4 regions of the Streptomyces changanensis genome follow, and region 4 is predicted to be linked to each of the others. Evidence: riboswitches for the same ligand, from Rfam matches in the RefSeq annotation. Region 4 holds a riboswitch; each other region holds the start of a gene.
What was found. A riboswitch is a leader RNA that binds a small molecule or an ion and turns the genes downstream of it on or off. The one in region 4 is predicted to bind cobalamin.
Positions count from the first base shown of each region.

Region 1: another riboswitch for cobalamin. It lies ahead of NRO40_RS27520 (ABC transporter substrate-binding protein); the one in region 4 lies ahead of NRO40_RS02495 (ABC transporter substrate-binding protein).
Region 2: another riboswitch for cobalamin. It lies ahead of NRO40_RS20040 (ribonucleoside-diphosphate reductase subunit alpha); the one in region 4 lies ahead of NRO40_RS02495 (ABC transporter substrate-binding protein).
Region 3: another riboswitch for cobalamin. It lies ahead of cobN (cobaltochelatase subunit CobN); the one in region 4 lies ahead of NRO40_RS02495 (ABC transporter substrate-binding protein).

Region 1 is NZ_CP102332.1:6,280,922-6,288,378, forward strand. It holds gene NRO40_RS27495 (tetratricopeptide repeat protein) at 1-118, shown strand, start outside; gene NRO40_RS27500 (hypothetical protein) at 192-422, opposite strand; gene NRO40_RS27505 (aminotransferase class IV family protein) at 1,014-1,826, opposite strand; gene NRO40_RS27510 (MerR family transcriptional regulator) at 1,985-2,335, shown strand; gene NRO40_RS27515 (cupin domain-containing protein) at 2,400-2,771, shown strand; cobalamin riboswitch at 3,102-3,297, shown strand; gene NRO40_RS27520 (ABC transporter substrate-binding protein) at 3,338-4,366, shown strand; gene NRO40_RS27525 (FecCD family ABC transporter permease) at 4,363-5,376, shown strand; gene NRO40_RS27530 (ABC transporter ATP-binding protein) at 5,373-6,152, shown strand; gene NRO40_RS27535 (oxygenase MpaB family protein) at 6,343-7,224, opposite strand; gene NRO40_RS27540 (hypothetical protein) at 7,344-7,457, shown strand, end outside.
Region 2 is NZ_CP102332.1:4,480,780-4,488,236, reverse strand. It holds gene NRO40_RS20060 (GntR family transcriptional regulator) at 122-907, shown strand; gene NRO40_RS20055 (DUF3311 domain-containing protein) at 1,073-1,327, shown strand; gene mctP (monocarboxylate uptake permease MctP) at 1,324-2,946, shown strand; gene NRO40_RS20045 (hypothetical protein) at 3,071-3,859, shown strand; cobalamin riboswitch at 4,111-4,238, shown strand; gene NRO40_RS20040 (ribonucleoside-diphosphate reductase subunit alpha) at 4,384-6,741, shown strand; gene NRO40_RS20035 (ribonucleotide-diphosphate reductase subunit beta) at 6,741-7,457, shown strand, end outside.
Region 3 is NZ_CP102332.1:3,505,453-3,512,909, reverse strand. It holds gene cobN (cobaltochelatase subunit CobN) at 1-3,023, opposite strand, end outside; cobalamin riboswitch at 3,060-3,192, opposite strand; gene NRO40_RS15555 (cobalamin biosynthesis protein CobG) at 3,203-4,639, shown strand; gene NRO40_RS15550 (precorrin-8X methylmutase) at 4,705-5,340, shown strand; gene NRO40_RS15545 (precorrin-2 C(20)-methyltransferase) at 5,337-6,839, shown strand; gene NRO40_RS15540 (cobalt-precorrin-6A reductase) at 7,036-7,457, opposite strand, start outside.
Region 4 is NZ_CP102332.1:573,304-580,760, forward strand. It holds gene NRO40_RS02480 (S8 family serine peptidase) at 1-1,017, shown strand, start outside; gene NRO40_RS02485 (restriction endonuclease) at 1,244-1,978, opposite strand; gene NRO40_RS02490 (SH3 domain-containing protein) at 2,231-2,581, opposite strand; cobalamin riboswitch at 2,979-3,157, shown strand; gene NRO40_RS02495 (ABC transporter substrate-binding protein) at 3,188-4,234, shown strand; gene NRO40_RS02500 (FecCD family ABC transporter permease) at 4,231-5,355, shown strand; gene NRO40_RS02505 (ABC transporter ATP-binding protein) at 5,352-6,182, shown strand; gene NRO40_RS02510 (magnesium and cobalt transport protein CorA) at 6,591-7,457, shown strand, end outside.

The DNA of each region.
Region 1 (7,457 bases), 5.7 Mb from region 4:
CCTGCTGACCGCGCACGGCGACGTCGAGGGGGCCCGGGCGGCGCTCGGTACGGCCGTCGACTCCGGGCACCCGTACGCCGCCGGGCAGGCGCGCCGGCTCCTCGCGGACCTCGGCTGACGGGCCGCCGTCCGGCCGCCTGACGGACCGCCAAGCAGTCGGCCGCCCGAGGCCCGTGACCGACGCCGGTCCGTCAGGCGCTCCCGCCACCCGGCGGGGTGAGGGTGGTGAGGTCCTCCGCCGTGCCCACGGCTGCGGACACCGGCTCGGTGAGGCGGTCGGCGGTGGTGGTGCGTGCCGACAGTCCCAGCCCGTCGGGCGAGTCCGGCTGGACCGGGACCACCGGTCCGAGCATGAGCCCGCCGCCCATGGCCAGGACGGCCGCGACCCGCCGTCCACCGACCCGCATACTGCTGCCTGTCACCTGGGGAACTCCTCTCCGGACGCCGCCCGCACGGCGGCTGGTCAGTCGGTGAGGCTCCCACCCGCGGCCCGCCGGCGTCCGCGTTTTCGCACCACCGTCGCCCGGATGGATGTACGGACACCGGTACGTGCCCTGCCGCGCGCTCCTCGCACGCGCCAGTGTCGCCCCGGCGCACGCGCCGGGGCGCGGTCCGCGCGCCCCGGGCTGCTCGAACGGGTCCGCGGCACCCGCCCGGTACTCGGCGCCCCGGAGCGGTGGGTGTCGGGGGCGGCGCCGTCCTCCCGCCGACACGGGTGCCGCAAGAACCCCCCGACGACACGGGGTGCCGCACGGACCGTCGGCACCGGCCGCCGTACGCGCCCCACGGCACACCCCGCCGTACAGGCCCGCACGGGTGCCGTACAGGCCGCCCGCCCGGGCCCGTCCGGGGCCGCGCCCGCACGAGGCGCCATGCACGGTGCGCGGTGCCCGGCCGTGCGCGGACGGGGTGCCGTCCGGGTGGCGGTTCGGGTGGCGGTTCGGTGATCCACCGGGCCGCCGCGTCCGGCGCGCACCCGCTCCGGCGAGCCGGAAGACCCGGTTGTCCGGGTGTCAGGGGGCGGTGGGTGGTTCGGAGGCGTACGCGCGGTGGAGCAGGTCCACGAAGGACGGGGCCGCCGGCAGTTCCGCGGCGCCGATCCGGTGGACCGGGACGCCCGGCGTCCACGAGTTCATGACGACGGCCCCGGCCAGCGCGGGCAGGTCGGCGGCGGTGACCTCCTGCCGGCGCTGCGGGACGCCGAGCCGGCGCAGGGCGCGCCGCAGCACGCCCATCGTCGTGCCGTGGAGCATGTCGGCCACCGGCCACACCACCGACGTGCCGTCCCAGAACGCCAGGTTCCAGATCGTCGCCTCGCTGAGCCGGCCCCGCCGGTCGAGGAACACGGCGTCGTCGAAGCCCTGTGCGGCGGCCCGACGGAGCAGGTGCGTCTTGGCCGGTTCGCCCACGTGCTTGACCGTCGGCAGGAAGCGCTCGTGCGTCACCGGCTCCAGCGACAGCGGGCCGGCGGGTCCGTGCGCCGGCGGCCCGGTACGGACCAGCAGCGCGGGTGTCTCGTCCGGGTCGGCCACGGTGAACTCGCCCGCCGGGGAGTGGACCGTGGCGGTCAGCGAGACGTCCGCGGGCCCCGCCTCCAGGGCGGTCCGCAGGTGGGACCGGACCGTCGCGTCGGGCAGCGCCCGGCCGAACAGCTCAAGGGAAGCCGACCGCAGCCGTTCCAGATGGAGGTCGAGGCCGCGGATCCGACCGCCGCGCACTTGGGCGGCGGTGAAGTGGGCGTACCCGGCGAAGGCGAGCGGCGCCAGCTCCGCTGCGGTCGAGGCCCGGCCGTCGCGGTGCACGGCGAACGAGGTCGTGGACGTCATGGATCACTCCTGGTGCGTGAGGGGTGTGAGGTGGGGGAGAGGGGCCGGTGGCGGTGGAGGTGGCGCGGGCGCGGGACCGGCGGTGGAATTCCCGCGCCCCGAACCGACGTTAGGGCTTCACACTGGTGCGAAGGTCAAGGCGGGGAAGGCAGGGGGCCATGCTGATCGGGGAGTTGTCCCGGCGTACCGGCGTCGCCACGCGGCTGCTGCGCTACTACGAGGCGCAGGGGCTGCTCACCTCGGTCCGGCGCGGCAACGGGTACCGCGACTACGACGAGGGCGCCGTGCCCACCGTCCGGCAGGTGCGCGCGCTGCTCGCCGCCGGGCTCTCCACGGACGTGATCCGCACGGTCCTGCCCTGCGCCCGGGGTGAGGGGCCGGGCCTGGGCTTCGACTGGTGCGCCGAGATCCGGGACGTCCTGCACGGCGAGCTGGCGGCCGCGGACGCACGCATCGACGCCCTCCGCCGCAGCCGCGGCACACTCGCCCGCTACCTGGAGCACCCCTGACGCACCGGCGCGGCGTAGCCTGGAGGAGGACTCGGGGACCGACCCTCTCCCGGGGAGGCGCACCATGACAGCCATCGTCTGCAGGAACTTCGACGCCGCCGACGAGACCCGTCCCTTCGAGGACGGCAAGGGCAGGCTGGACCTGATCACGACGGGGCAGGGTCCCGTCGGGCGTGCCGTCTTCGAACCCGGCTGGCGGTGGACCGAGCACGTCAGGCCGCTCGCCGGTACCGACAGCTGCCAGGCGGCGCACACCGGCTACGTGGTCAGCGGCCGGATGCGGATCGTCATGGACGGCGGCGGTGAGAGCGCCGAGGTGGGGCCCGGCGACTTCTTCACCGTCGAGCCCGGCCACGACGCCTGGGTGCTGGGGGACGAGCCCTGCGTCGCCCTGGACTGGACGGGCTTCGGCGACTACGCCCGGTCCGCCGGCTGATCCCGCCCGCCGGCGCGCGGCCCGCTGACACCTGCCGTAGGCATCCGACCCGCTGACACCTGCCGTAGGCATCCGACCCGCTGACACCTGCCTGCCGGTGTCCGGCTCGCTGAGCCCCCGCCCGCCAACGCCCGCCGCGCCCGGATCGCCGATCCCGCCCACGCCCGCCCGCCGGCGCCCGCGGGGGCCCGCCCGCCCCCGCCGACGCCGGCCGCCGGCGCCCGCCTCCCACCGGGTCCCGCCGACGCACGCCGACGCACGCCGACCGACGCCCGTCGACACCCCGCCCGGCCGCGGGCCCGCCCGGCCGGTTGCGGCCTGCGACCACCGTGTTACCTTGCCGTGGCCAGTCGAACTCAGTACCCGCGGTACCTGGGTCAGGGAATCCGGTGCGAATCCGGAACTGACGCGCAGCGGTGAGGGTGACGGGCGCGGCAGCACGAGCCACTGGGCACTGACCGGCCCGGGAAGGCGCCGCGTCCGGTCGATCCCGAGTCCGAAGACCTGCTGGCGCCCGTTACGGACGGCCCCGCGCATGGGCCACGAACCGAGGACGCCCCGTGCCCCTGCCGCCACGCCAGCACCGCCTGCCCGCCGCCCTGCTCTGCGGCGCCCTGTTGCTCACCGGATGCGCCGGTGGTGCCTCCGGCCCGTCCGCGTCCGCCTCCGGCGCGGCCCGCACCCTCGACAACTGCGGGCGCGAGGTGGAGGTCCGCGGCGACGGTCCCCGCCGGGCCGTGTCCCTGAACCAGGGCACCACGGAGACGCTGCTCTCCCTCGGCCTCGCCGACCGCATGGCCGGCACCGCCACCTGGACCGACCCGGTGATGAAGGGGCTGGAGAAGGAGAACGCCCGCGTCCGGCGGCTGGCGGAGAACAACCCCTCGTTCGAGCGGGTCCTCGACACCGAACCGGACTTCGTCGCCGCCTCCTTCGCCTCCACCCTCGGCAATGGTGGCGTCGCCACCCGCGACCAGTTCGAGAAGCTGGGCGTGCCGACGTACCTCTCCCCGTCGGACTGCGCGGGCAAGGACAACACCGGCGGCGGTGACGGCGTGCGCACCGCTCCGCTCACCATGGAGACGATCCACCGGGAGGTGCGCGACCTCGCCCGCGTCTTCGGCGTCGAGGAACGCGGCGAGGAGCTCGTCGAGCGGCTCGACGCCCGCACCGCCGCGGCGAAGAAGGGCCTCGACGCGTCGGACGTCACCCTCATGTACTGGTTCGCCAACGCCGAGTCCCCGTACATGGCTGGCTGTTGCGGTGCGCCCGGCGTCATCACCCGCACGCTCGGCGCGAGGAACGTCCTCGACGACACCACGGAGGAGTGGCCGCAGGTCAGTTGGGAGACCGTGGCCGATCGCGACCCCGACGTGCTCGTCATCGGCGACCTCACCCGCCGGTCGCAGACCGCGGAGAGCGCCACCAAGAAGATCGCGTTCCTGGAGTCGAACCCGGTCACCAGGAACATGGACGCCGTCAGGCACAAGCGGTACGTGCTGCTCAGCGGCCAGGCCATGAACCCGACGATCCGCACCGTGGAGGGGATCGAGCAGGTCGCCGCCGCGATCCGCAGGTTCGGGCTGTCCCGGTGACCGCCGCCCTGCTGCGCTCGGCGGCGGGGTTCGCGGTGCTCGCCGTCTCCGTCGCCCTCACCATCACCGTCGGCCCCGCCGACCTCGGCGTCGCCGACGTGTGGTCCGTCGTCGCCTCGCACCTCGGCGGCGCCCCCTCCGGGCTGTCCCCGATCCGCGACGGCATCGTGTGGAACCTGCGGCTGCCCCGCACCCTGCTGGCCGCGGTGTGCGGGGCCGGGCTCGCCGTGTGCGGCGCCGTCATGCAGTCGCTGCTGCGCAACCCGCTCGCCGACCCCTTCGTCCTCGGCGTCTCCTCCGGCGCCTCCACCGGCGCCGTGCTCGTCGTGGTCCTCGGCGCGGGCGGCGGCGCGCTGTCGCTCTCCGCGGGTGCCTTCGCCGGCGCGGTCTGCTCCTTCGCCCTGATGTTGCTGCTGAGCCATGTCCTGGGCGGCACCACCGACCGGGTCGTCCTCTCCGGTGTCGCCGCGATGCAGCTCTTCTCCGCGCTGACCTCCTTCGTCGTCGTCACCTCCGCCGACGCCGAGACCACCCGCGGCGTGCTGTTCTGGCTGCTCGGCTCGCTCGGCGGCGCCGGCTGGGACGACGTGTGGCTGTGCGCGGCCGTCCTCGCCGTGTGCCTCGCCGTCTGTCTGGCCCACGGCAGGACCCTCGACGCGTTCGCCTTCGGGCAGGACGCCGCGGCGTCCCTCGGCGTGCACGTCGGCCGCACCCGCCTCGTCCTGCTGTGCGCCACCGCGCTCCTCACCGCCGCCCTGGTCAGCTCGGCCGGCGCCATCGGCTTCGTCGGCCTGGTGCTGCCCCACGCCGCCCGCGCCCTCGTCGGCCCCGGGCACGCCCGGCTGCTGCCCGCCACCGCCCTGGGCGGGGCCGTCTTCCTGGTGTGGATCGACACCCTCGCCCGCACCGTCCTCGAACCCCAGGAGGTGCCGGTGGGCGTCATGACGTCCCTGCTGGGCGTACCGGCCTTCGTCCTCGTGCTGTACCGGACCCGGAGGGCCGCCCGGTGACCCTCGCCGCCGACCGCGTCACCCGCACCGCCGGGGGCCGGCTGATCCTCGACGGCGTCAGCCTCGGCCCCGAGCCCGGCGGCGTCACCGGGCTCCTCGGGCCCAACGGCTCCGGCAAGTCCACGCTGCTGCGGCTGCTCGCCGGGGTCCTCGCACCCGCCTCGGGCGTCGTCACCCTCGACGGGCTGCCGCTGCCCGCCCTGCGCCGCAGGGACGTCGCCCGGCGCGTCGCCGTCGTGGAGCAGCAGTCGGACACCCTCGTCGAGCTGACCGTCGCGGACGTCGTCCGCCTCGGCCGCATCCCGCACCGCCGCGCCTGGACGCCGCCCGTGCCCGCCGACGAGGAGGCCGTGCGGACGGCTCTGGAACGCACCGGCCTCACCGACCGGGCGCACCAGTCGTGGCACACCCTGTCCGGCGGGGAGAGGCAGCGCGTCCAGATCGCCCGGGCCCTCGCGCAGGAACCGAGGGAGCTCCTCCTCGACGAGCCGACCAACCACCTCGACATCCAGCACCAGCTCGACCTGCTGGACCTCGTCGCCGCACTGCCCGTCACCAGCGTCGTCGCCCTGCACGACCTCAACCTCGCGGCGATGTACTGCGACCGGGTCGCCGTCCTCGCCCACGGCCGGGTCGTGGCCGCCGGCACGCCCGCCGAGGTGCTGACCGAGGCGCTCGTCGCCGACGTCTACGGGGTGCGCGCCGAGATCACCGTCCCGGCGGACGGCGACCGCCCCCACGTCCGCGTCCTCGGCACCCTCACGCGCGGCCGCTGAGCGGCCCACCGGTCGCGAGCCACCGGTCGCGAGCCGCCGTTCATGGGCGGTCGATCACGAGCCGCCGGTCAGAGGCACCGGTCGGGAAGCGCGCGCCGGCCAGGAGGGCACCGGTCGGGAAGCGCGCGCCGGTCAGGAGGGCGCCGCTCGGAAAGCGCCGGTCGCGGAGCCGCAGGTCACGAGCGGTGGGTCAGGCGACGTCGGCGGCGGGTGGACGCGGGGGCAGCGCCCAGCGGATCGTCCCGACCACGGCCCGGCCCGAGGCGCGCACGGCGGTCCGCTCCAGCAGCGGCAGGGACGGCAGGCCGAGCGGTGCGCGCGCCCATGGCGGCAGGAGCGACACGGCGTTCACCGCCAGCAGCGCGTACGGCGCCCGGGCGGCCCACGGCAGCGGCGGGTGCAGGAGCAGGAACCGGGCCGCCTCCCGCGCCTCCTCCGAAGCGGTCAGCTCCGGCCGGTACGCGGCCATCCGCTCGGCCAGCGCCGCCCGACTCCGCGGCGGGTCCGGCACGCCCAGCGCGGCCGCCACGCGCGCCGTGTCGGCGACGTACGCGTCACAGCCGTCCGGGTCCAGCGGGTGGGCGCCGTAGCACTGGTGCGCGGTGAGGAAGCTGTCCACCTCGGCGACGTGGACCCACTCCAGCAGGTGCGGGTCCGCGGCGTGGTAGGCGGCGCCCCCGGCGGTCCGCCCGCGTACCGCCTCGTGCACCGCCCGCACCCGGTCGACCGCCCGCTGCGCGTCCCGCGCCGTGCCGTACGTCGTGACCGCGAGGAAGGTGCTGGTGCGCTGGAGCCGCCCCCACGGGTCGCCCCGGTAGCCGGAGTGGGCCGCCACCGCCGCCATGGCGAGCGGGTGCAGGGACTGGAGCAGCAGCGCCCGCAGTCCGCCGACGAACATCGCGGCGTCGCCGTGGACGGTCCGCACCGGGCGGTCCGGACCGAACCAGCGCGGCCCCGGCGTGCCGTGGATCCGTGCGCGGTTGGCCTCGCCCTCGGGTCCCGCGACGCGGGTGAAGAGCGCGCGGCCGAGTCTCTCCCGCCCGCCCGCGAGCCCGGGCACGCAGACGTCCATGCTTCAAGTGTCCACCTTTCCGCCCCACCTGAGGCGTAGCAGGGGCTCACCCGGCAGGCGGAGGGAGCTCGTTCCAGCAGTCGACGTCGCGCGGCCGTGGTCAATGCGACGGTCGATGCATGATCAGTGGGACAGGGACGACGAGGGCGCCGCGGCGCACGCGGGGGCCGCGCTGGGTGGGCCGGGCCACGATGGTGTGGGCGGTGGTGTACGCCGGCTTCGGCCTGGCCTGC
Region 2 (7,457 bases), 3.9 Mb from region 4:
CCGTTATGGGACCGACACCTGAGGAGGGGCGACGACCCGTGACCGGTCCGTGCCACCATGTGAGCCGCGACAGACGGAGGAGCCGGTGACGGCAACAGCACAGGAGTCGGAGAGGCAAGCCATGGCCGCGCACAGTGGCGGTACGGAGCCCGGGAAGGCGCTCCCGTCCGAGAACGGGACGGCGACGCGGACCGCTCGCGTGCCCAAGTACTACCGACTCAAGCGGCACTTGCTGGACATGACCGAGACCATGCCCCCCGGCACCCCCGTGCCGCCGGAGCGCACGCTCGCCACCGAGTTCGACACCTCCCGCACCACCGTGCGCCAGGCGCTCCAGGAGCTCGTCGTCGAGGGGCGGCTGGAGCGGATCCAGGGCAAGGGCACGTTCGTCGCCAAGCCCAAGGTCTCCCAGGCGCTCCAGCTCACCTCCTACACGGAGGACATGCGCGCCCAGGGCCTCGAACCCACCTCCCAGCTGCTGGACATCGGCTACGTCACCGCCGACGACACCCTCGCCGGACTCCTCGACATCCAGCCGGGCGGGCGCGTCCTGCGCATCGAGCGCCTGCGCCTGGCCAGCGGCGAGCCCATGGCCATCGAGACCACCCACCTGTCGGCGAAGCGCTTCCCGGCGCTGCGCCGCTCGCTGGTGAAGTACACCTCCCTCTACACCGCGCTCGCCGAGGTGTACGACGTGCGGCTGGCCCAGGCGGAGGAGACCATCGAGACGTCGCTGGCCACACCGCGCGAGGCGGGGCTGCTCGGCACGGACGTGGGCCTGCCGATGCTGATGCTCTCCCGGCACTCCATCGACGAGGACGGCGCGCCCGTCGAGTGGGTGCGGTCGGTGTACCGGGGCGACCGGTACAAGTTCGTGGCCCGGCTCCAGCGGCCGAGGGACGAGTAGGCCCGGACGGCCGGACCCGGCGACGGGCACAGGATTCCCACCCCTCACACACGCCTCCGCAGTCACACCGTTATCAAGCGACGGGTTCCCTCGCGCCGGGCCGTCCCCTAGATTCACCGCATCGCACGGCTGATCTTGAGGGGACGGTGCCGCCGTATGCCGGAGATGTCGCAAGAGAAACCACCCGTCGTCACCCCCGTGCGGGTGGTGATCGCGTTCTGTCTCGTCGCCCCGTTCGTCGCGATGCTCTGGGTGGGCTCCTACGCCCGGACGGAGCCGGTGCTCATCGGGATCCCGTTCTTCTACTGGTACCAGATGCTCTGGGTCGTGCTGTCCACGGCGCTGACCATGCTCGCGTACCGGCTCTGGCACCGTGACCAGCGGGCCCGCGCCTCCCGGGACGGGGGTGCGGAGCGATGAAGGACGGTGTGAACGGCGTCGCGCTCGCCGTCTTCGTCTTCTTCTTCCTGCTCGTCACGGTCATGGGCTTCCTGGCCGCGCGCTGGCGCCGGGCCGAGAACGAGCAGAGCCTGGACGAATGGGGCCTGGGCGGCCGGTCGTTCGGCACGTGGGTCACGTGGTTCCTGCTCGGCGGGGACCTGTACACGGCGTACACCTTCGTCGCCGTCCCGGCGGCCATCTACGCGGCGGGCGCCGCCGGCTTCTTCGCCGTGCCGTACACGATCCTCGTCTACCCGCTGATCTTCACCTTCCTGCCGCGCCTGTGGTCGGTGTCGCACCGGCACGGCTACGTCACCACCGCCGACTTCGTGCGCGGCCGCTGGGGCTCCAAGGGCCTGTCGCTGGCGGTCGCCCTCACCGGCATCCTCGCCACCATGCCGTACATCGCGCTCCAGCTGGTCGGCATCCAGGCCGTGCTGGACGTGATGGGCGTGGGCGGCGGCGAGTCCACGCACTGGTTCGTCAAGGACCTCCCGCTGCTGATCGCCTTCGGCGTCCTCGCCGCGTACACGTACTCCTCCGGGCTGCGCGCCCCCGCGCTGATCGCGTTCGTCAAGGACACGCTCATCTACCTGGTCATCGCGGTCGCCATCATCTACATCCCGATCAAGCTCGGCGGCTTCGACGCGATCTTCAGCGCCGCGAGCGACGCCTACGCCCAGGTCAACCCGGCGACCGACAAGCCGCGCGGCGCGCTGGTGCCGGGCGAGGCCGGCCAGTGGACGTACGCGACCCTGGCGCTCGGCTCGGCGCTGGCGCTCTTCATGTACCCGCACTCCATCACCGCGACGTTGTCGTCCCGCAGCCGTGACGTCATTCGCCGCAACACCACCATCCTGCCGCTGTACTCGCTGATGCTGGGCCTGCTGGCGTTCCTCGGCTTCATGGCGATCGCCGCGGGCATCAAGGTGCAGAACGGCCAGCTGGCCATCCCGCAACTGTTCGAGGACATGTTCCCCGACTGGTTCGCCGGGGTCGCCTTCGCCGCCATCGGCATCGGCGCGCTCGTACCGGCCGCGATCATGTCGATCGCCGCGGCCAACCTCTTCACCCGCAACATCTACAAGGACTTCCTGAAGCCGGACGCCACCCCGGAGCAGGAGACCAAGGTGTCCAAGCTGGTGTCGCTGCTGGTCAAGGTGGGCGCGCTGGCGTTCGTCCTCACGATGGACAAGACGGTCGCCATCAACTTCCAGCTCCTCGGCGGCATCTGGATCCTCCAGACCTTCCCCGCGCTGGTCGGCGGCCTGTTCACCCGGTGGTTCCACCGCTGGGCGCTGCTCGGTGGCTGGGCGGTCGGCATGGTGTACGGCACCTGGACCGCGTACAACGTCGCCGGCCCCACGCAGAAGCACTTCGGCGGCTCGTCGGCGGAGATCCCCGGCATCGGGGAGATCGGGTACATCGGCCTCACCGCCTTCGTGCTGAACCTCCTGGTCACGGTGGTCCTCACGTTCGCGCTGCGGGCGGTGCGGGCGCCGGAGGGCGTCGACGAGACGACCGCCGGCGACTACACCGCCGACGTGGGCGACACGGGCGTCCGCCGGACGATGCCCAAGGTCGGCACCGGGCACTGAACCCCGGACCGCCCCGCGGCGAGGGCCCCCGCACCGTCCCGGCAGGGCGGCGGGGGCCCTCGTGCGCGTACCGGGCCGACGGGGGCCCTCGTCCGGTACCGGGCCGGTAGGCGAGGATGTGCGCATGACACGACGCCCGGTGCCCGCACCGCTCCCCCCGCGCCCCCGGCGCACCCCGGCGCTCCTGGCCGCCCTGGCGTCGCCGCTGCTGCTCCTCGTCGGCTGCGGCACGCAGGTGGCCGGCTCCGGCGCCCCGGACCGGGCGGAGTTGGAGGCCCGCGCCGCCGCCCTGCAGACCAGGGCGGAACACGTGTACGTGACCGAGGCCGACGGCTTCGACCTCGCCGAGCAGTCGGTGGGCGTCCTCGGCGACGACGGCTTCTCCGCGTCGTACGTCTCGAAGGGCGGCGGCACGCTCACCCTCGGCGTCGAGCGGGGCCGCCTCGAGGACGTGGGCTGCGCCGCCGTCCCGTCGGCCCCACCCGCCCCGTCGACCGGCACGGGCGCGGCCGGTGGCGGGCCGTGCGCAGCGGACGGGGCGCTGTGGTACCGCTCCGGGGACACGGCACACGAGTACCTGCGCGTCGAGGGCGGGCTGCGCATCCGCGTGAGCGCCGACCGCGCCGCCGTGGACCGCGCCACCCTGCGTGCCGCCGCCGAGCGGGCGCACCGCGCCTCCGACGAGGAGTTGGCAGAGGTACTGCCCGAACGCCCGCCCGGGTCGGGTGGCTCGGGCGGCACGAGCGGCAACGGCGGTCCCGGCGGCACGAGCGGCACGAGCGGCACGAGCGGCACAAGCGGCACGGCCGGCAGCGGCGGCCCCGGCGGCACCGGCGGCGCGCCCGTGGAGCGCGGGGACCTGCCTCCCGTGGGTGACGGGGCGCCCGACAACGGCGTGGGCGTGAGCGGCTGACCCCGCCCCACCACCCCGGCCGCGCCGCCCCCGCGGGCTCGCGGGAGCCCCGCGGCGGCCCGTGACGGCCCCCGTGTCCGCCCGCGCCGGCCCTCCCCGAGGGGCCACGCGCCGGTCCCGCGAGAGCCCCGTGGCAGCCCCGCGCGGACCCCTCCGCCGGGGCCGGAACCCCTCCCCGGGCTGCCACTGTTCGCGTACGCGCCGACACTCTGACACAACATGTGGGGTGTGCCGTGAGGGGTGCCCCCCACATGTATGCTCGTCCTCGCTGTCGCAGCAGGGGAATCCGGTGAGAGTCCGGAACTGTCCCGCAACGGTGTACCGGTGTGCCCTTCGCGTACCCGCGAGTCCGACGACCTGCCGGCAGCGCGCCCGGACCGTCCGGCCCGGGTGCCCAGACGTCCGGGCCTCGCGGAGTGGGCCGGTGGACGCGGTCACGCACGCCCCCGTGCCCGGGGTGAGGCGCGCCCCGCTCCCCCGCCCCCGCCCGCGGGACCCCGAGCCGAGCGAGGGAGAGCCCCCACGTGACCATCGCGCCAGCGGATCCGGCTTCAGCCACCGAAGTCGACGCGCCCGGGACCGCGCTGCTGCGGACCCTGACCGACCTCACCGCGGACCTCCCCGACGCCGACCCCGGCCGGGTCGCCGCCGCCGCCCTGCGCGGCCGGCACGCCGGGTCGGACGAGGCCGAACTGCGGGAGCTCGCCACCGAGGCGGCGGCCGGACTGATCGCCGAGGACCCCGCGTACTCGAAGCTCGCCGCGCGGCTCCTGACCCGGACCATCGCCGACGAGGCGGCGGGCCAGGGCGCGGTGTGCTTCTCGGCCTCCGTCGCCGTCGGCCACCGCGAGGGGCTCATCGCCGACCGCACCGCCGAGCTCGTGGCGGGCCACGCCGACCGGCTGGACGCCGTGATCGACCCCGCGGCCGACGACCGGTTCGGCTACTTCGGCCTGCGCACCCTGTACTCGCGCTACCTGCTGCGCCACCCGCTCACCCGCAAGGTGGTCGAGACCCCGCAGCACTTCCTGCTGCGGGTCGCCTGCGGCCTGGCCGCCGACCGTTCGGCGGGCGCCCTGGACGAGGTCGAGGCGCTGTACCGGCTGATGAGCCGCCTCGACTACCTGCCGTCCTCGCCGACCCTGTTCAACTCGGGCACCCGGCACCCCCAGATGTCCTCCTGCTACCTGCTGGACTCCCCGCAGGACGAGCTGGACTCCATCTACGACCGCTACCACCAGGTGGCCCGGCTCTCGAAGCACGCGGGCGGCATCGGTCTGTCGTACTCGCGGATCCGCGCCCGCGGTTCGCTGATCCGCGGCACCAACGGCCACTCCAACGGCATCGTGCCGTTCCTGAAGACGCTGGACGCGTCCGTCGCCGCCGTCAACCAGGGCGGGCGGCGCAAGGGCGCGGCCGCCGTCTACCTGGAGACCTGGCACGCGGACATCGAGGAGTTCCTGGAGCTGCGCGACAACACGGGCGAGGACGCCCGGCGCACGCACAACCTCAACCTGGCGCACTGGATCCCCGACGAGTTCATGCGCCGCGTCAACGCCGACGCCGACTGGTCGCTCTTCTCGCCGTCGGACGTCCCCGAGCTGGTCGACCTGTGGGGCGAGGAGTTCGACGCCGCCTACCGCGCCGCCGAGGCCAAGGGCCTGGCCCGCCGGACGATGCCGGCCCGCGACCTGTACGGCCGGATGATGCGGACGCTCGCGCAGACCGGCAACGGCTGGATGACGTTCAAGGACGCCGCCAACCGCACCGCCAACCAGACCGCCGAGCCGGGCCACACGGTCCACTCCTCCAACCTCTGCACGGAGATCCTGGAGGTCACGGACGACGGCGAGACCGCGGTCTGCAACCTGGGCTCCGTCAACCTCGGCGCGTTCGTGACCGGTGACTCCATCGACTGGGAGCGGCTGGACGAGACCGTCCGCACGGCCGTCACCTTCCTCGACCGGGTCGTCGACATCAACTTCTACCCGACCGAGCAGGCGGGCCGCTCCAACGCCCGCTGGCGCCCGGTGGGCCTGGGCGCGATGGGCCTCCAGGACGTCTTCTTCCGGCTGCGGCTGCCGTTCGACTCCCCCGAGGCGCTCGCCCTGTCGACGCGGATCGCCGAGCGGATCATGCTCGCCGCGTACGAGGCATCCGCCGACCTGGCCGAGCGCCACGGCCCGCTGCCCGCGTGGGAGAAGACGCGGACCGCGCGCGGCGTGCTCCACCCCGACCACTACGACGTCGAACTGGCCTGGCCCGAGCGGTGGGAGGCGCTGCGCGCCCGCGTCGCCGAGGTCGGCATGCGCAACTCGCTGCTGCTCGCCATCGCGCCGACGGCGACGATCGCCTCCATCGCCGGGGTCTACGAGTGCATCGAGCCGCAGGTCTCCAACCTCTTCAAGCGCGAGACGCTGTCCGGCGAGTTCCTCCAGGTCAACTCCTACCTGGTGGACGAGTTGAAGAAGCTCGGCGTGTGGGACGCGCAGACCCGTGAGGCGCTGCGCGAGTCCAGCGGCTCCGTGCAGGGCTTCACCTGGGTCCCGGCCGACGTGCGGGCCCTGTACCGCACGGCGTGGGAGATCCCGCAGCGCGGCCTGATCGACATGGCCGCCGCCCGCACGCCGTTCCTGGACCAGTCGCAGTCGTTGAACCTGTTCCTGGAGACGCCGACCATCGGCAAGCTGTCGTCGATGTACGCGTACGCCTGGAAGCAGGGGCTGAAGACGACGTACTACCTGCGCTCCCGCCCGGCGACCCGGATCGCCCGCGCCGCCCAGGCGTCCGCCGCCGCCCCCGTACCCGCCCAGCAGGTGTCCGAGCCCGACGCCGTCGCCTGCTCCCTGGAGAACCCCGAGTCCTGCGAGGCCTGTCAGTGATGTCCCCCCACACCGAGAAGAACCTGCTCGACCCGGGCTTCGAACTCACCCTGCGCCCCATGCGCTACCCGGACTTCTACGAGCGTTACCGGGACGCCATCAAGAACACCTGGACCGTCGAGGAGGTCGACCTCCACTCGGACGTCGCCGACCTCGCCAAGCTCACTCCCGGTGAGCAGCACATGATCGGCCGTCTGGTCGCCTTCTTCGCGACCGGCGACTCGATCGTGGCGAACAACCTGGTCCTGACGCTCTACAAGCACATCAACTCCCCCGAGGCGCGCCTCTACCTCTCGCGGCAGCTGTTCGAGGAGGCCGTGCACGTCCAGTTCTACCTGACGCTGCTCGACACCTACCTCCCCGATCCGGCGGACCGCGCGGCCGCGTTCGACGCCGTGGAGAACATCCCCTCCATCCGCGAGAAGGCGCAGTTCTGCTTCAAGTGGATGGACTCGGTCGAGAAGATCGAGCGGCTGGAGACGCGGGCCGACCGGCGCCGCTTCCTGCTGAACCTGATCTGCTTCGCCGCGTGCATCGAGGGCCTGTTCTTCTACGGCGCCTTCGCGTACGTCTACTGGTTCCGCTCGCGGGGTCTGCTGCACGGGCTGGCGACCGGCACCAACTGGGTCTTCCGTGACGAGACGATGCACATGAACTTCGCGTTCGAGGTCGTCGACACCGTCCGCAAGGAGGAGCCGGAGCTCTTCGACGACGCG
Region 3 (7,457 bases), 2.9 Mb from region 4:
GGCTTGCCCTCCAGGCCGCGCCCGTACGCGTAACCGCCCCACACCGTGTACACCTCGGCGAGGTCCGCGTCGGTGCGCCAGTCGCGGGAGTCGATCAGCTGGAGGATGCCCGCGCCGTACGTGCCGGGGCGGGAGCCGAAGATGCGGGTGGTGGCGCGGCGTTCGTCGCCGTGCTCGGCGAGGTCGGCCCGCGCGTGGGCGCGGACGAAGTTGTCGGCGGCCGGCTCGTCGAGGGAGGCGGCGAGGCGGACGGCGTCGTCGAGCAGCCCGATGGTGTGCGGGAACGCGTCGCGGAAGAAGCCCGAGATGCGCAGCGTCACGTCGATGCGGGGGCGGCCCAGCTCGGCGGTCGGGATGGCCTCCAGGCCGGTGACGCGGCGGGACGCGTCGTCCCAGACGGGCCGGATGCCGAGCAGGGCGAGCGCCTCGGCGACGTCGTCGCCCGCGGTGCGCATCGCGCTGGTGCCCCACAGGGACAGGCCGACGGAGGTGGGCCAGTCGCCGTTGTCGGCGCGGTACCGCTCCAGGAGGGAGTCGGCGAGCGCCTGACCCGTCTCCCACGCGAGGCGGGAGGGGACGGCCTTGGGGTCGACGGAGTAGAAGTTCCGGCCGGTCGGCAGGACGTTGACCAGGCCGCGGAGGGGGGAGCCGGACGGTCCGGCGGGGACGAACCCGCCGTTCAGGGCGTGGACGGCGTGGTCCAGCTCGTCGGTGGTGGCGGCGAGGCGCGGCACGACCTGGCGGGCGGCGAAGTCGAGGATGTCGGCGACGGCCCGGTCGTGGCCCTCGGCCACGGAGGCGACGGCGGCCGGGTCCCAGTCGGCGGCCTCCATCGCCTCGACCAGGGCGCGGGCCTTGGCCTCCGCCTCGTCGGCGGCTGTGCGGGTCGCGGCGGACTCGTCCAGGCCGAGCGCCTCGCGCAGGCCGGGCAGGGACTGCGTACCGCCCCAGATCTGGCGGGCGCGGAGGATCGACAGGACGAGGTTGACGCGCTCCGGGCCGGTCGGGGCGCCGCCGAGGACGTGCAGGCCGTCGCGGATCTGGGCGTCCTTGACCTCACAGAGCCAGCCGTCGACGTGGAGGAGGAAGTCGTCGAAGCCGTCGTCGTCCGGCCGGTCCTCCAGGCCCAGGTCGTGGTCGAGCTTCGCGGCCTGGATCAGCGTCCAGATCTGCGCGCGGATCGCCGGCAGCTTGGAGGGGTCCATGGAGGAGATCTGCGCGTACTCGTCGAGCAGCTGCTCCAGGCGCGTGATGTCGCCGTACGACTCGGCGCGCGCCATCGGCGGGACGAGGTGGTCGACGAGCGTGGCGTGGACGCGGCGCTTGGCCTGGGTGCCCTCGCCCGGGTCGTTGACGAGGAACGGGTAGATCAGCGGGACGTCGCCGAGGGCCGCGTCGGGGCCGCAGGCGGCGGACAGGCCGGCGTTCTTGCCCGGCAGCCACTCCAGGTTGCCGTGCTTGCCGAGGTGGACCATGGCGTCGGCGCCGAAGCCACCGTCGGCCTGGGGGGTGCCGATCCAGCGGTAGGCGGCCAGGTAGTGGTGCGAGGGCGGCAGGTCGGGGTCGTGGTAGATCGCGATCGGGTTCTCGCCGAAGCCGCGCGGCGGCTGGATGAGGATCAGCAGGTTCCCGCGCCGGAGGGCGGCGAGGACGATGTCGCCGTCGGCGTTGCGGGAGCGGTCGAGGAACATCTCGCCGGGCGGCGGGCCCCAGTGCTGCTCGACCTGCGCGCGCAGCTCCTCGGGGAGTGTGCCGTACCAGCGCTTGTAGTCGGCGGCCGGGATGCGGACCGGGTTCCTGGCCAGCTGCTCCTCGGTCAGCCACTCCTGGTCGTGGCCGCCGGCCTCGATGAGGGCGTAGATCAGCTCGTCGCCGTCACCGGAGGCGAGGCCCGGGACGTCCTCGTCGCCGAAGTCGTACCCCTCCTCCCGCAGCCGGCGCAGCAGCGCGACGGCGGAGGCGGGGGTGTCGAGGCCCACGGCGTTGCCGATGCGGGAGTGCTTGGTCGGGTACGCGGAGAGGACCAGCGCGAGGCGCTTCTCGGCGTTCGGGATGTGGCGGAGGCGCGCGTGGCGCACGGCGATCCCGGCGACGCGCGCGGCGCGCTCGGCGTCGGCGACGTACGCGGGCAGGCCGTCGGCGTCGATCTCCTTGAACGAGAACGGCACGGTGATGAGCCGGCCGTCGAACTCCGGCACCGCGACCTGGCTGGCGGCGTCGAGCGGCGAGAGGCCCTCGTCGTTCTCCTCCCAGGCGGCGCGCGAACCGGTCAGGCACAGGGCCTGGAGGATCGGCACGTCGAGGGCGGCGAGCGCGCCCGCGTCCCACGACTCGTCGTCGCCGCCCGCCTGTGCCTCGGCCGGCTTGGTGCCGCCGGCGGCGAGGACGGTGGTGACGACCGCGTCGGCCGTCCGCAGGCTCTCCAGGAGCTCCGGCTCGGGCGCGCGCAGGGACGCCACGTACAGCGGGAGGGCCTGGCCGCCCGCGTCCTCGATGGCGTCGCAGAGGGCGCCGACGAAGGCGGTGTTCCCGCTCATGTGGTGGGCGCGGTAGTACAGCACGGCGACCGTGGGGCCGGTGGTGCTCCGCGCGGTGCGCTCCAGCGGGCCCCAGGTGGGGGCGGCGGCCGGGGGCTCGAAGCCGTGGCCGGTGAGCAGGACGGTGTCGGAGAGGAAGCGGGCGAGCTGTTCGAGGTTGTCCGGGCCGCCGTGGGCGAGGTAGGCGTGCGCCTCGGCCGCGATGCCGATCGGGACGGTGGAGGTCTCCATCAGCTGGGCGTCGGGGGCCTGTTCGCCGGTGAGGACGACGAGCGGCTTGCCGGACTCGCGGAGGGTCTGCAGGCCCTCCTCCCAGGCGCGGATGCCGCCGAGGAGGCGCACGACGACGAGGTCGGCGCCGTCGAGGAGGCCGGGCAGGTCGTCGACGGGGAGGCGGGCGGGGTTGGCGAACCGGTACTCGACCGGGCCACCGGCCGCGCGGGCGCTCAGGAGGTCGGTGTCGGAGTGCGACAGCAGCAGGATCACGGCGTGCCGGGCCTTCCTCGGGGTGTCCTCGCCCCGGGTGGTCGTGGGTGGCGGGAGTTCCTGACTCGCGGAGCCCCTCGGGGCCCCGCTCACAGTGGCGGGACCGCGCCGGATTCGCACCGGGCTTCCTCCCTAGGGTCCTGGGACCCTGTGCCGTCTGCATAGTAGAGGCTGCGCGTATGCTCGCCGCCATGCCGCCCAGCTCATCAAAGCCCCGGAACGGGGGCGAAACCCACATACCGGAACGCGTCCGCGACCGCGGCGACGCGTGCCCCGGCGCGCTGCGGCTGCACCGCGCGGACGACGGCGGACTGGCCCGGCTGCGGCTCCCCGTCGGCGTCCTGACGAGTCATCAGATCACGGCCCTGGCCGACGCCGCCGACCGGTTGGGCGACGGCCACCTCGGCGTCACCTCGCGCGGCAACCTCGATCTGCGCGGACTGCCCGACGACTGCGGACTGGCCCTGGCGGAGCTGTTGGACGCTGCCGGGCTGCTGCCGTCCGCGGCGCACGAGCGGATCCGCAACATGGTCGTCTCGCCGCTCGCCGGGCTCGACGGGCGGGGGCACGCGGACGCGCAGGCGTGGGCCCGCGAGCTGGACGCGCTGCTGTGCGCCGAGGCGTGGACCACGGCCCTCTCGGGGCGCTTCCTGTTCGCCGTGGACGACGGGCGCGGTGACGTGGCGGGGCTGGGCGCCGATGTGACGTTGCTCGCAGAGCCGGACGGCCGCGCTGTACTGCGTGTCGGGGACGCGGGCGGGGCGGCTGCGGTCGGCGGGGCGGTCGGGGGCGGCGGGACGGCTGAGGGCGGCGGCGGGACGGCTGCGGCTGGCGGGGCGACGGCGGGCGGCGCGGTCGGCGGGACGTGGCGGGTGGCGGGCGCGGACGCCCCTCGGGCGGCGCTTGCCGTGGCGCGGGCGTTCCTCGCCGTCGCCCGGGAGGCCGGTACGGGTGCCTGGCGGGTGGCCGAACTGCCCGCGGACTGCGGCCTCGGCACCGCCGTGACCCGGCACCTGGCGGACGCGGGCGTGGTGGCGTGGCCGGAGGCGGCGTGGCCGGCGCCGGGGACGGCGACTGGGGCGACTGGGGCGATTGCGGGCACGGGTACGGGTACGGCTACGGACGCGGCGCCCGAGCCGGGGGTCGTCGGGGAGGGCGGAGCCGTGTCGGTCGTGGCGCCGCTGGGGCGGGTCACCACCGCGCAGTTCCGCGCCCTGGACCCGGGTCCGGCCGGCGAGGTGCGGGTCACGCCGTGGCGCGGCTTCGTCGTCACCGGGCTGCCCGGGCGGGCGGCGGCCGTGGAGCGCCTCGCGGCGCTGGAGGCGGCGGGGTACCTCGTGCGGGCCGGTTCGCCCTGGCTGTCGGTCAGCGCCTGCACCGGGCGGCCCGGTTGCGGCAAGGCCCTGGCCGACGTACGGGCCGACGCGCGGCCCCTGGAACACGGGCTGCCGGTCCACTGGTCCGGCTGCGCCCGGCGCTGCGGGCATCCGCAGGGCGACTGGGTGGACGCGCTGGCCACCAGTGACGGTACGTACGAGATCACCGTACGGACCGCCCCGGGCACCCGGCCACCAGCCCCGGCCGCAAGCCCCACAGACACCACCCACAACACCTGACCCACCAGGCAACCCAGGCACCACACGCACAACGCACACGCACAGGCACAGGCACAGGCACAGAGATGAGCGGGAGCACAGTGTTCGACTACGAGAAGGACGGCGCGGAGATCTACCGCCAGTCCTTTGCCACGATCCGCGCCGAGGCGGATCTCGCGGGGCTGCCCGCCGACGTCAGCCAGGTCGCCGTGCGGATGATCCACGCCTGCGGCATGGTCGACCTCGTCCGCGACCTGGCCTACACGCCCGAGGTCGTCTCCCGCGCCCGCGCCGCGCTGCGCGCCGGCGCGCCGATCCTGTGCGACGCGCAGATGGTCGCCAGCGGCGTCACCCGCAAGCGGCTTCCCGCCGCCAACGACGTCGTCTGCACCCTCTCCGACCCGTCCGTGCCGGACCTGGCCGCGAAGCTGGGCACGACCCGCAGCGCGGCCGCGCTGGAGCTGTGGCGCGACCGCCTGGACGGCGCGGTCGTCGCCATCGGCAACGCGCCGACCGCCCTGTTCCGCCTCCTGGAGATGATCCGCGAGGGCGCGCCCCGCCCGGCCGCCGTGCTCGGCATCCCCGTCGGCTTCATCGGCGCGGCCGAGTCGAAGGACGCGCTGGCGGCGTCGGACCTGGACCACATCGTCGTACGGGGCCGGCGCGGCGGCAGCGCCATGACCGCCGCGGCGGTCAACGCGATCGCGAGTGAGGTCGAATGAGCGGCAAGCTGTACGGCGTCGGGCTCGGCCCGGGCGACCCGTCGCTGATGACCCTCCGCGCGGTCGAGGTCATCGCGGAGGCGGACGTCGTGGCGTACCACTGCGCCCGGCACGGCCGCTCCATCGCCCGCTCCATCGCGGCGCGCCACATCCGCGAGGACCACGTCGAGGAGCGGCTGATGTACCCGCTCACGGTCGAGACGACGGACCACCCCGGCGGCTACCGCGGCGCGCTCGACGACTTCTACGAGGAGGCGTCCGCCCGGCTCGCCGCACACCTCGACGCGGGCCGGACCGTGGCGGTGCTCGCGGAGGGCGACCCGCTCTTCTACGGCTCGTACCAGCACATGCACAAGCGCCTCGCGCACCGCTACGAGACCGAGGTCGTGCCCGGCGTCACCTCCGTCAGCGCCGCAGCGGCGACGATCGGCAAGCCGCTGGTGGAGGCCGAGGAGGTGCTCACCATCATCCCGGGCACCCTGCCCGAGGAGGAGCTGACGGCCCGCCTGGCGGCGACCGACTCGGCGGTGGTCATGAAGCTGGGCCGGACGTTCCCCACGGTGCGCCGCGCCCTGGAGCGCGCGGACCGGCTGGCCGACGCCCACTACGTGGAGCGCGCCACCATGGAGGGCCGGCGCACGGCGCCGCTCGTCGAGGTGGACCCGGATACCGTGCCGTACTTCTCCGTCGCGGTGCTGCCGTCCCGCGTCGACACCGGCCCCGCCGCACCCGAGCGGGGCGAGGTGGTGGTCGTCGGCACCGGCCCGGCCGGCCCGCTGTGGCTGACCCCCCAGACGCGCGGCGCGCTGGCCTCGGCCACCGACCTGGTGGGGTACACGACGTACCTGGACCGGGTGCCGGAGCGCGCCGGGCAGCGGCGCCACGGCTCCGACAACAAGGTCGAGTCCGAGCGCGCCGAGTTCGCCCTCGACCTGGCGCGGCGCGGGCACCGCGTGGCGGTGGTGTCGGGCGGCGACCCGGGCGTCTTCGCCATGGCGACGGCCGTCCTTGAGGTCGCGTCGCAGGAGGGGTACGCGGACGTGCCGGTACGCGTCCTGCCCGGGGTGACCGCGGCCAACGCGGCGGCGGCGAAGGCGGGCGCTCCCCTCGGCCACGACTACGCCACCCTGTCCCTGTCCGACCGGCTCAAGCCGTGGGAGGTCATCGCGGAGCGACTGCGCGCCGCGGCCGCCGCCGACCTGGTGCTCGCCCTGTACAACCCGGGCTCCCGCAGCCGTAACTGGCAGGTCGCCAAGGCCCGTGAACTGCTCCTCGAACTGCGCGCCCCCGACACCCCGGTGGTCGTCGCCCGGGACGTGGGCGGCCCGGCGGAGTCCGTACGGGTGATCCCGCTCGCCGACCTGGACCCGACCGAGGTCGACATGCGCACCCTGCTGCTGATCGGCTCGTCGCAGACCCAGGCCGTACGGCGGGGCGATGGCGGCACGGTCGCGTGGACCCCCCGGCGGTACCCGGAGACGCCCCCCACCGGCGCCTGACCCCGTGCCCGCCCCGTCCGGCAGGCGACGCCGGCTCCACCGGTGTGCCGGGCGGGCGGCGCGGCCGGGTCCCGGCAGACACCACCCCGCCGGGACCGGGTCCCGGCAGACGCCACCCCGGCGGGTGTCGGCCGCCGCCGGCGCACCCCCGGCCGCCGTACCGGCCATACCCCCCGGCGACCGGTTCGGCGCGGGCTCAGCGCCCTGGGCGGTGCGCCCAGGCGGCTGCCTCCTCGACCGTCGCGGCCACCGGGACGCCGTCGGGCACCGGCGGGCGGCGCACGATCACGACGGGTATCCCGGCCTCGCGGGCGGCCGTGAGCTTGGGGGCGGTGGCCGCGCCGCCGCTGTCCTTGGTGACGAGCACGTCGATGGCGTACGCGCGCAGGACCTCCCGCTCCCCCTCCAGGGTGAAGGGACCCCGGTCCAGCAGGACCTCCGCCCGCGGCGGGAGCGGGGGCTCCGGCGGGTCCACCGACCGCACCAGGAACCAGGCGTCCGCCACCTCCGCGAACGCCGCCAGGCCCATGCGCCCGGTCGTCAGGAACACCCGCCGTCCCAGCTCCGGTACCGCCCCCGCCGCCGCCTCCAGGGAGTCGACCGGGTGCCAGTCGTCAC
Region 4 (7,457 bases):
GTGATCGCCGCGGGGAACGAGGGCACGGCGGCGGCCCGCCTCCACGCGCAGGAGGGGTTCGTCGACTGGCTGTCGCTGGGCTCGCCCGGGTCGAGCAAGAACGCCCTGACGGTCGGCGCCGCGCGCACCAGCCGCGCCGACGGGCCCGGTGGGGACCTCACCTGGGGCGAATGGGACCGGGGCACGCCCTTCCCCGACGACCCGATCGCCGGCGAGCGGGTCTCGGGCGACCCCGAGGCGCTGGCCGCGTTCAGCAGCCGCGGCCCGTGCGACGACTGGCGCGTGAAGCCCGACGTGGTGGCGCCCGGCACGGACATCCTGTCGACGCGCGCCGCCGGCGCCCCCCGGCAGAGCTTCTGGGGCCTCCACGACAACCCCCGGTACGCCTTCATGGGCGGCACCAGCATGGCCACCCCGCTCGTCGCGGGCTGCGCCGCGCTGGTGCGCGAGTACTACGTGCGGGAGCGGGGCACCAGCCCCAGCGCCGCCCTGGTGAAGGCCACGCTGATCAACGGCGCCCGGCGGCTCACCGCGCCGGACGCCACGGCCCCGGACCCCCACTTCCACCAGGGGTTCGGCGCGGTGCACCTGCCGTCCACCCTGCCGAACCCGGCCGTCCCGGACCTGGTGCTCGACTTCGCCGACACCTGGCAGACCCCCGCACGGCAGCTCGCCCGGACCGGTGACGTCAGCCGCTTCACGGTGGAGGTGGCGGCCGGCGCACCCCTGCGGCTCTGCCTGGCGTACACGGACCTGCCGGGCCGGTCCCTGCAGAACGACCTCAGCGTGCTGGTGGAGACGCCCGACGGCGTCCGGCACGCCGGGAACGACACCCTGCCCAACCGGCTTCTGCAGACGGACAGCACGAACAACGTCGAGGTCGTCCGCCTCCCGGACGCCCCGCAGGGCCGGTACCTGATCCAGGTGTTCGCCCGCAATCTGCTGGAGGGCCCGCAGGACTTCGCCCTGGTGGTGACGGGCAGGCTGACCGGCCCCCTGCGGCGCACGACCGGCTGAACCGCGTCCTGGACGGCGAGCGGGTGGCCGGGGACCGGGCGCGATCGCGGCGCGCCCGTGCGCCCCGCCAACGCCGTCCCGCCCGTCCCGCCCGTCCCGGGGCACCGGCCACGGGGCACCGGCTACAGGGTGCGGGCCACGGGGTGCGGGCGCTCGGGGCACCCGGTCCCGGGGCGGAAGCGACGGCGCCGGGCCCCCGGGGGCAGGGGCCGGAGCCCCCGCCGTTTCAGCCCGCCTCGTCGGGTGGTTCCGGTGCCGCCGCCGGGTCCTCCCAGGGCGGGGGCGTGCGGCCGTCGGTCCAGGCGGCGAGGGCCTCCCCGTCCACGCAGACGATGCCGATCGTCTCGGCGTACTCGACGGCCGGCGCCGTGAACGTGCTGGTCGTCACGACGACCGCGACCTCCGCCCCGTGGACGGCGAAGCAGGTGCCACCGAAGCGCTGGAGGTCCTGCGAGCCGACGGGATTGTCGGCGGCGTACTGCTTGCACTGGACGATCAGCCGGCGGCCGTCGGGTGCCGTCGCCACGACGTCGGCACCCAGGTCGCCCGGGCCGCCGGACACCTCCGTCCGCGTGCAGCCGTCCCGTACGCACAGCGCGGCCACCGTGTGCTCGAAGCCGTACGCGTCGACCTCCTCGTGGTCGACGCTGTCGCCGTCCAGCCGGGGTACCGGCGGGGCCGGCGCGGCGCCTTCGACGGGGAGCACCGCCGTGACCTCGTCGGGGCCCGGGGGCGGGGCCTGCGCCGGGATCGCCGCCCGGCCGGGGGCGCGGCGCGTGGCGGCCCGGCCCGCCACGACGGCCGCGAGGACCACCATGACGAGCAGCAGGACGGGGCCGAACGCCCCGTCGGGCACGTGCCACACGGTGCGCACCAGCAACGCCAGCCCGCCGACGGCCACCCCGACCAGCCCCAGGGCGAGCACCACGTCCCGCCAGCCGGCCCGCCGTGCCCCCGGCACCCTCGGCGCCCTCCGCGCTCTCGGCACCCTCTGGGCTCTCGGCGCCCTCGGCGCCCTCGTCGTCCTCTGCGGTACGGTCACGCGGCACCCCCTCCCTGACACCCCGTCTGGCCCCGCCGCCCGGCGCCAAACCCCGCGGCCCGAACCGGCTCCCGCCCGGACCGGCTCCGGCCCGGCGGCCCGCGGGCACCGACACGCGTGCGCCGGGCCGCCGTCGCGAGGACGGCGGCCCGGCGAGGAGCGCGGGACGGGTCAGCAGTGACCGACGGCCGTCTGGTTGGCCACGAGCGACGAGTGGACGTAGCCGGTGCCCTTGTGGCTGCTCACCCGGAACCAGCGGTTCGACGCGTAGTTCGCGCTGGGCGGGTAGACCCACTGGCTGTCGAGCCAGCACTGCATGGACACGCCGGTGCCGTTGGTGAGGTAGCCGAGGGAGCCGCAGGAGGTGGAGGCGCAGGTGCGGAGGTTGGCGCCGCCGCTGTTGGAGGAGATGTGGCTGCCGGCCGCTTCGGCCGTACCCGCGCCGACGGTGAGGGCTGTCAGGGCGACGGCCGCCGCCGTGGCCAGTCCGGCACGGGTCCGCAGGAGGGTGGGTGTCCGCATGGTGGTGTCCTTCCGATCGGTGTGCGCCCCGGTGGCGCCCCATCAGGAAGTCACCCGGGTGGGGCACTCGGGAAGGGGAGACCCGCAGGTCGGACGGGTCCGTACGGCGGTCCGTACAACTCCGTACGGCCGAGCGGCGGGCCGGCGCGGCGGGACTGGGCGCTGGTGCGCGGCGAGCGGGTGTCCCGGGCCACCCTGGTCCGGTTCGTCCGCAGCGCGGCGGAGCTGCGCCGACTGCTGGAGGGGGCGGGGTTCGCCCGGGTCGAACTTCTTCGGCGGCTTCGACGGCCGGCCCTACGACCAGGACGCCGAGCGGCTCGTGGTGCGGTGCGGGCAGGCTGACGGATCGGCGGGGCGCACGGTTCCGGCCGTGCGCCCTTTCGTCCCTGACGTGGCGAATCGTAGGATCATCTGGTCATCACCGCGACGGGAGACAGGAAGCCGGTGCGATTCCGGCACGGTCCCGCCACTGTGACCGGGGAGTGGACCCCACCGGAAGGCCACTGCGCACGCGCGGGAAGGCCGGGGGAACGTCGATCCGGGAGTCAGGACACTGGCCTGTCGCGGGCCCGATCCGAGGAGCGCGGACTCCGCAGGAGGCTTCACGTGTACGACGGCTCGTCCCGTCCCCCCTTCCCCACCCCTGCCCGGGCGCGCGGGCGCGCCCTGGGCGCGGCGGCCCTGGCCGCCGTCCTCTCCGCGACCCTGCTGTCCGGCTGCGGCACCTCGCGCGGCGCGGACGACGGCCGCCCGTCCGCGGCGGCGCGGCCCGCGAAGGGCTTCCCCGTCACCGTCGACAACTGCGGCACGCGCACGACGTACGACAGGCCGCCGGAGCGGGTGGTCACCATCCACCAGCACCCGGCCGAACTGCTGCTGGCCCTCGGTCTGAAGGACCGCATGGTGGGCACCGCCTTCCCCGACTCGGCGGTCCTGCCCCAGTACCGGAAGGACTTCGCGGCCGTCCCCCGACTCGCGGAGAAGGAGCCGTCCTTCGAGACGGTCCTCGACGCCGAACCGGACCTCGTGTACGGCGGCTACGCCAGCGCGTTCGACGACAAGGCGGGCCGCTCCCGGGCGGCGTTCCGGGACGCGGGGATCGACACGTACCTGAACCGCGAGTACTGCGGCGGCAGGAGCGTGTCCATGCGGGACACGTACGAGGAGATCCGTACCCTCGGCTCGATCTTCGGCGTGCCGGAGCGGGCCGACGCGCTCGTCGCCGACCTCCGCTCGCGCATCGACGAGGCGACGCGGGCGGTGAAGGGCGCCCCGCAGGTCCCGGTGTTCGTCTACGACAGCGGCGACAAGGCGGCGTTCACGGCCGGCGGCAAGGGGCTCGGCACCGAGATCATCCGGCTGGCCGGCGGCCGGAACGTCTTCGCGGACCTCGACGAGGTCTTCGGCGACGTGTCGTGGGAGCAGGTCGTCGCGCGCAAGCCCGAGGTCATCGCGATCTACGACTACGCGGGCGCGGGCGGCGTCGAGCAGAAGAAGCGGTTCCTGCTGGCGCAACCGGCGCTCGCCGACGTGCCCGCGATCAGGAACAAGCGGTTCGTGGTGCTGCCGCTGACGGCGACGCTCGTCGGCGTCCGCCCGCCGTACGCGGTCGGGGACCTGGCCAAGGCCCTGCACCCCGAGCGGTTCCGGTGACGGCCACCGCCCCCGCCGCCCCCGCCGACCGCACCGACCCCGGCCCCCGGGGCCGGGCGGGCGGCGGCGGGCCCCGCCGTGCCTCGTTCGCCTTCACCCTCGTCCTCCTCGGCGTCCTGCTGGTGGTCTCCGCGACGGCGGGCATGGCCATCGGCTCGGTGCGCGTGCCGCCGGGCGAGGTGTGGGGCATCGTGACGCACGCGCTGGGCGCGGACTGGTCCGAGCCGACGTGGTCGCGGGCGCGCGAGACGATCGTGCTCGACGTGCGGGCGCCACGCGTACTGCTCGGCGTGGTCACGGGCGCGGGTCTCGCGGTGGTGGGCGCCGCCCTGCAGGCACTGGTGCGCAACCCGCTCGCCGAGCCGTACCTGCTGGGCGTGTCGTCCGGGGCGGCGCTCGGCGCCGTCAGCGTCATCGTCCTCGGCCTCGGCGTCTTCGGGGCGCTGTCCCTGTCGGTCGCCGCCTTCGCCGGCGCCCTGCTCGCCCTGCTCGTCGTGTACGCCACCGCCCGCGCGGGCGGGCGGATCACCTCCGTGCGGCTGGTGCTGTCCGGCGTGGCCGTCGCCGCGGTCCTCACGGCGGTCGTGGACCTGCTGCTGCTCACCTCCGGCACCGGCGACCAGGCCCGCGCGGTCCTCGCCTGGACGCTCGGCGGGCTCGGCGGCGTCCGGTGGGCCGGCCTGTGGCTGCCCGCGGCGGCGCTGCTGCTGGGGATCGGCGTGCTGCTGGTCCAGGCGCGGTCGCTGAACCTGCTGCTGTCGGGCGAGGAGGCCGCCGCGACGATGGGCCTGGACGTGGCCCGGTTCCGGGCCCGGATGTTCGTGCTGCTCTCCCTGGTGACGGGGGTCATGGTGGCGGCGACCGGACCGATCGGCTTCGTCGGGCTGATGCTGCCGCACATGGTGCGGGTCCTCGTCGGCGGCGACCACCGCCGGGTCCTGCCGACGGCCGCGCTGGGCGGGGCGGTCTTCCTCGTCTGGGCGGACATCGCGGCGCGGACCGTGGCCGCGCCCATGGAGATCCCCGTCGGCATCCTCACGGCCCTGTGCGGCGGGCCGTTCTTCCTGTGGCTGATGCGGCGCGACGCCCGGCGCGCCAGCGACCGGGGAGTGGTGGGATGACCACCGCGACAGAGCTCTCCGTCGAGGGAGTCACGCTCACCGCCGGCGCCCACCGGCTCGTGCGGGACGTCTCCCTCACGGCCCGCCCGGGCGAGGTGGTCGGGCTGGTCGGCCCCAACGGCAGCGGCAAGTCCAGCCTGCTGCGGGCCGTCTACCGGGTCCTGCGCCCCGACGCGGGACTGGTCCGCGTCGACGGCGCCGACGCCTGGCGCCTGCCGCCCCGGCGCCTCGCCCGGACGCTGGCGGCCGTCGTGCAGCAGTCCGCCGCGGACTTCGACCTGTCCGTGCGGGACGTCGTCGCGATGGGGAGGACCCCGCACAAGCGGCTGCTCGACGGCGACGACGCCGAGGACGTCCGGCTGGTCGAGGCGGCGCTCGCGGCGGTGGACGCCGTCGACTTCGCCGACCGGTCCTTCGACCGGCTGTCGGGCGGTGAGCGCCAGCGGGTGCTGATCGCGCGGGCCCTGGCCCAGCAGCCGTCCCTGCTGGTCCTCGACGAGCCCACCAACCACCTCGACGTCCGGCACCAGTTGGACGTGCTCGGCCTGCTCAGGCGGCTGCCCGCGACGGTCCTGGTGGCCCTGCACGACCTGAACCTCGCCGCGTACCACTGCGACCGCCTGTACGTGCTGCGCGACGGCGAGGTCACCGCCGCCGGAACACCGGTCGACGTGCTCACGCCGCACCTGCTGGCCGAGGTGTACGGCGTGAGCGCCGAGGTCGAGGTCCATCCGCGCACGGGGGCGCCGCACGTGACCTTCCTCCCGGACGCACCACCGGCACCGGCGGCACCGGCGGCACCCGTACGGGAGCACGCCGGGTCGTGAGGCCCGCCCGCGGGGGCGCCGTCCGGGTCACTGGGGGGCCGGTGCGGGGACGTGCGGCCCGCCCCGGACAGGAAAGGGCCGCCGCACCGCCGACGGCCGTACCGGGCGTAGGCAGCGGGCCGCCGGCGGGTACCGCGCCGACAGGGACGGCGCGGTGTGGGAGCCGGGCGCCACGGTCACGGGCCCGTGGTCGCGACGGCCCGCAGCCGGCTGTCCGGCGTCGACGACCGGGCACCTCGATGAGGCCGGGCGTGTCCTTCCCGACCGGATCCGGGAGCGCCCCGGGCGCACGCCGCGAACGCACGACCCGGGCGCGCGCACCGGCGCCGGCCCCGGCGGTCGGCCGGACGGAGGCGCGCGGGGGGCCGGCGGTGGCACACTGTGCGGGTCCCGGCGAAGGAGAACCGCATGTCCATGGTCGGCAGCCTGCGCAAGGTCGCCCGCCTCGCCCGCGGCGGGCGGCGAGTCGACCTCAGCCACCCCGCCCGGTCGCCGCTCGGCAGCAGCGTCGTCAACTGCGTCGTCTACCGGGGCGGGGTGCGGCAGGAGTGCGCGGAGGGCGTCGGGGAGGCCGTACGGCGGGTGCGGAAGCAGGGTGACGGATTCGTGTGGCTGGGTCTGCACGAACCGACCACGGAGCAGATCGCGGACGTCGCCGAGCTGTTCGGCCTGCACCCGCTCGCCGTCGAGGACGCCGTGCACGCCCACCAGCGGCCCAAGGTGGAGCAGTACGAGGACGTGCTGTTCGCCGTCTTCAAGACCGTCACCTACGTCGAGCACGAGGCGCTCAGCGCCGTGAGCGAGGTGGTCGACACGGGCGAGCTCATGGTCTTCACGGGCCCCGATTTCGTCGTCACGGTCCGGCACGGCCGCCACGGCTCGCTGGGGCCGCTGCGCGAGACCCTGGAGGCCCTCCCCGAGCAGCTGGCCAAGGGGCCTTCGGCGGTGCTGCACGCGATCGCGGACCACGTCGTCGACGAGTACCTGGCCACCGCCGACGCCGTGCAGAGCGACATCGACCAGGTGGAGATCGACGTGTTCGCGCCGCGCGGGTCGAAGCCCGTCGACCCGGGCCGCATCTACCAGCTGAAGCGGGAACTGCTGGAGCTGAAGCGGGCCGTGGTCCCCCTCGGCCGTCCGCTGCACCTGCTGTCGACGGGCACGAGCCGGGTGGTCGACCCGGAGATACGCGCGTACTTCCGTGACGTCGCGGACCACCTGGCCCGCGTCACCGAGCAGATCCAGGGCTTCGACGGCCTGGTCGACTCCATCCTC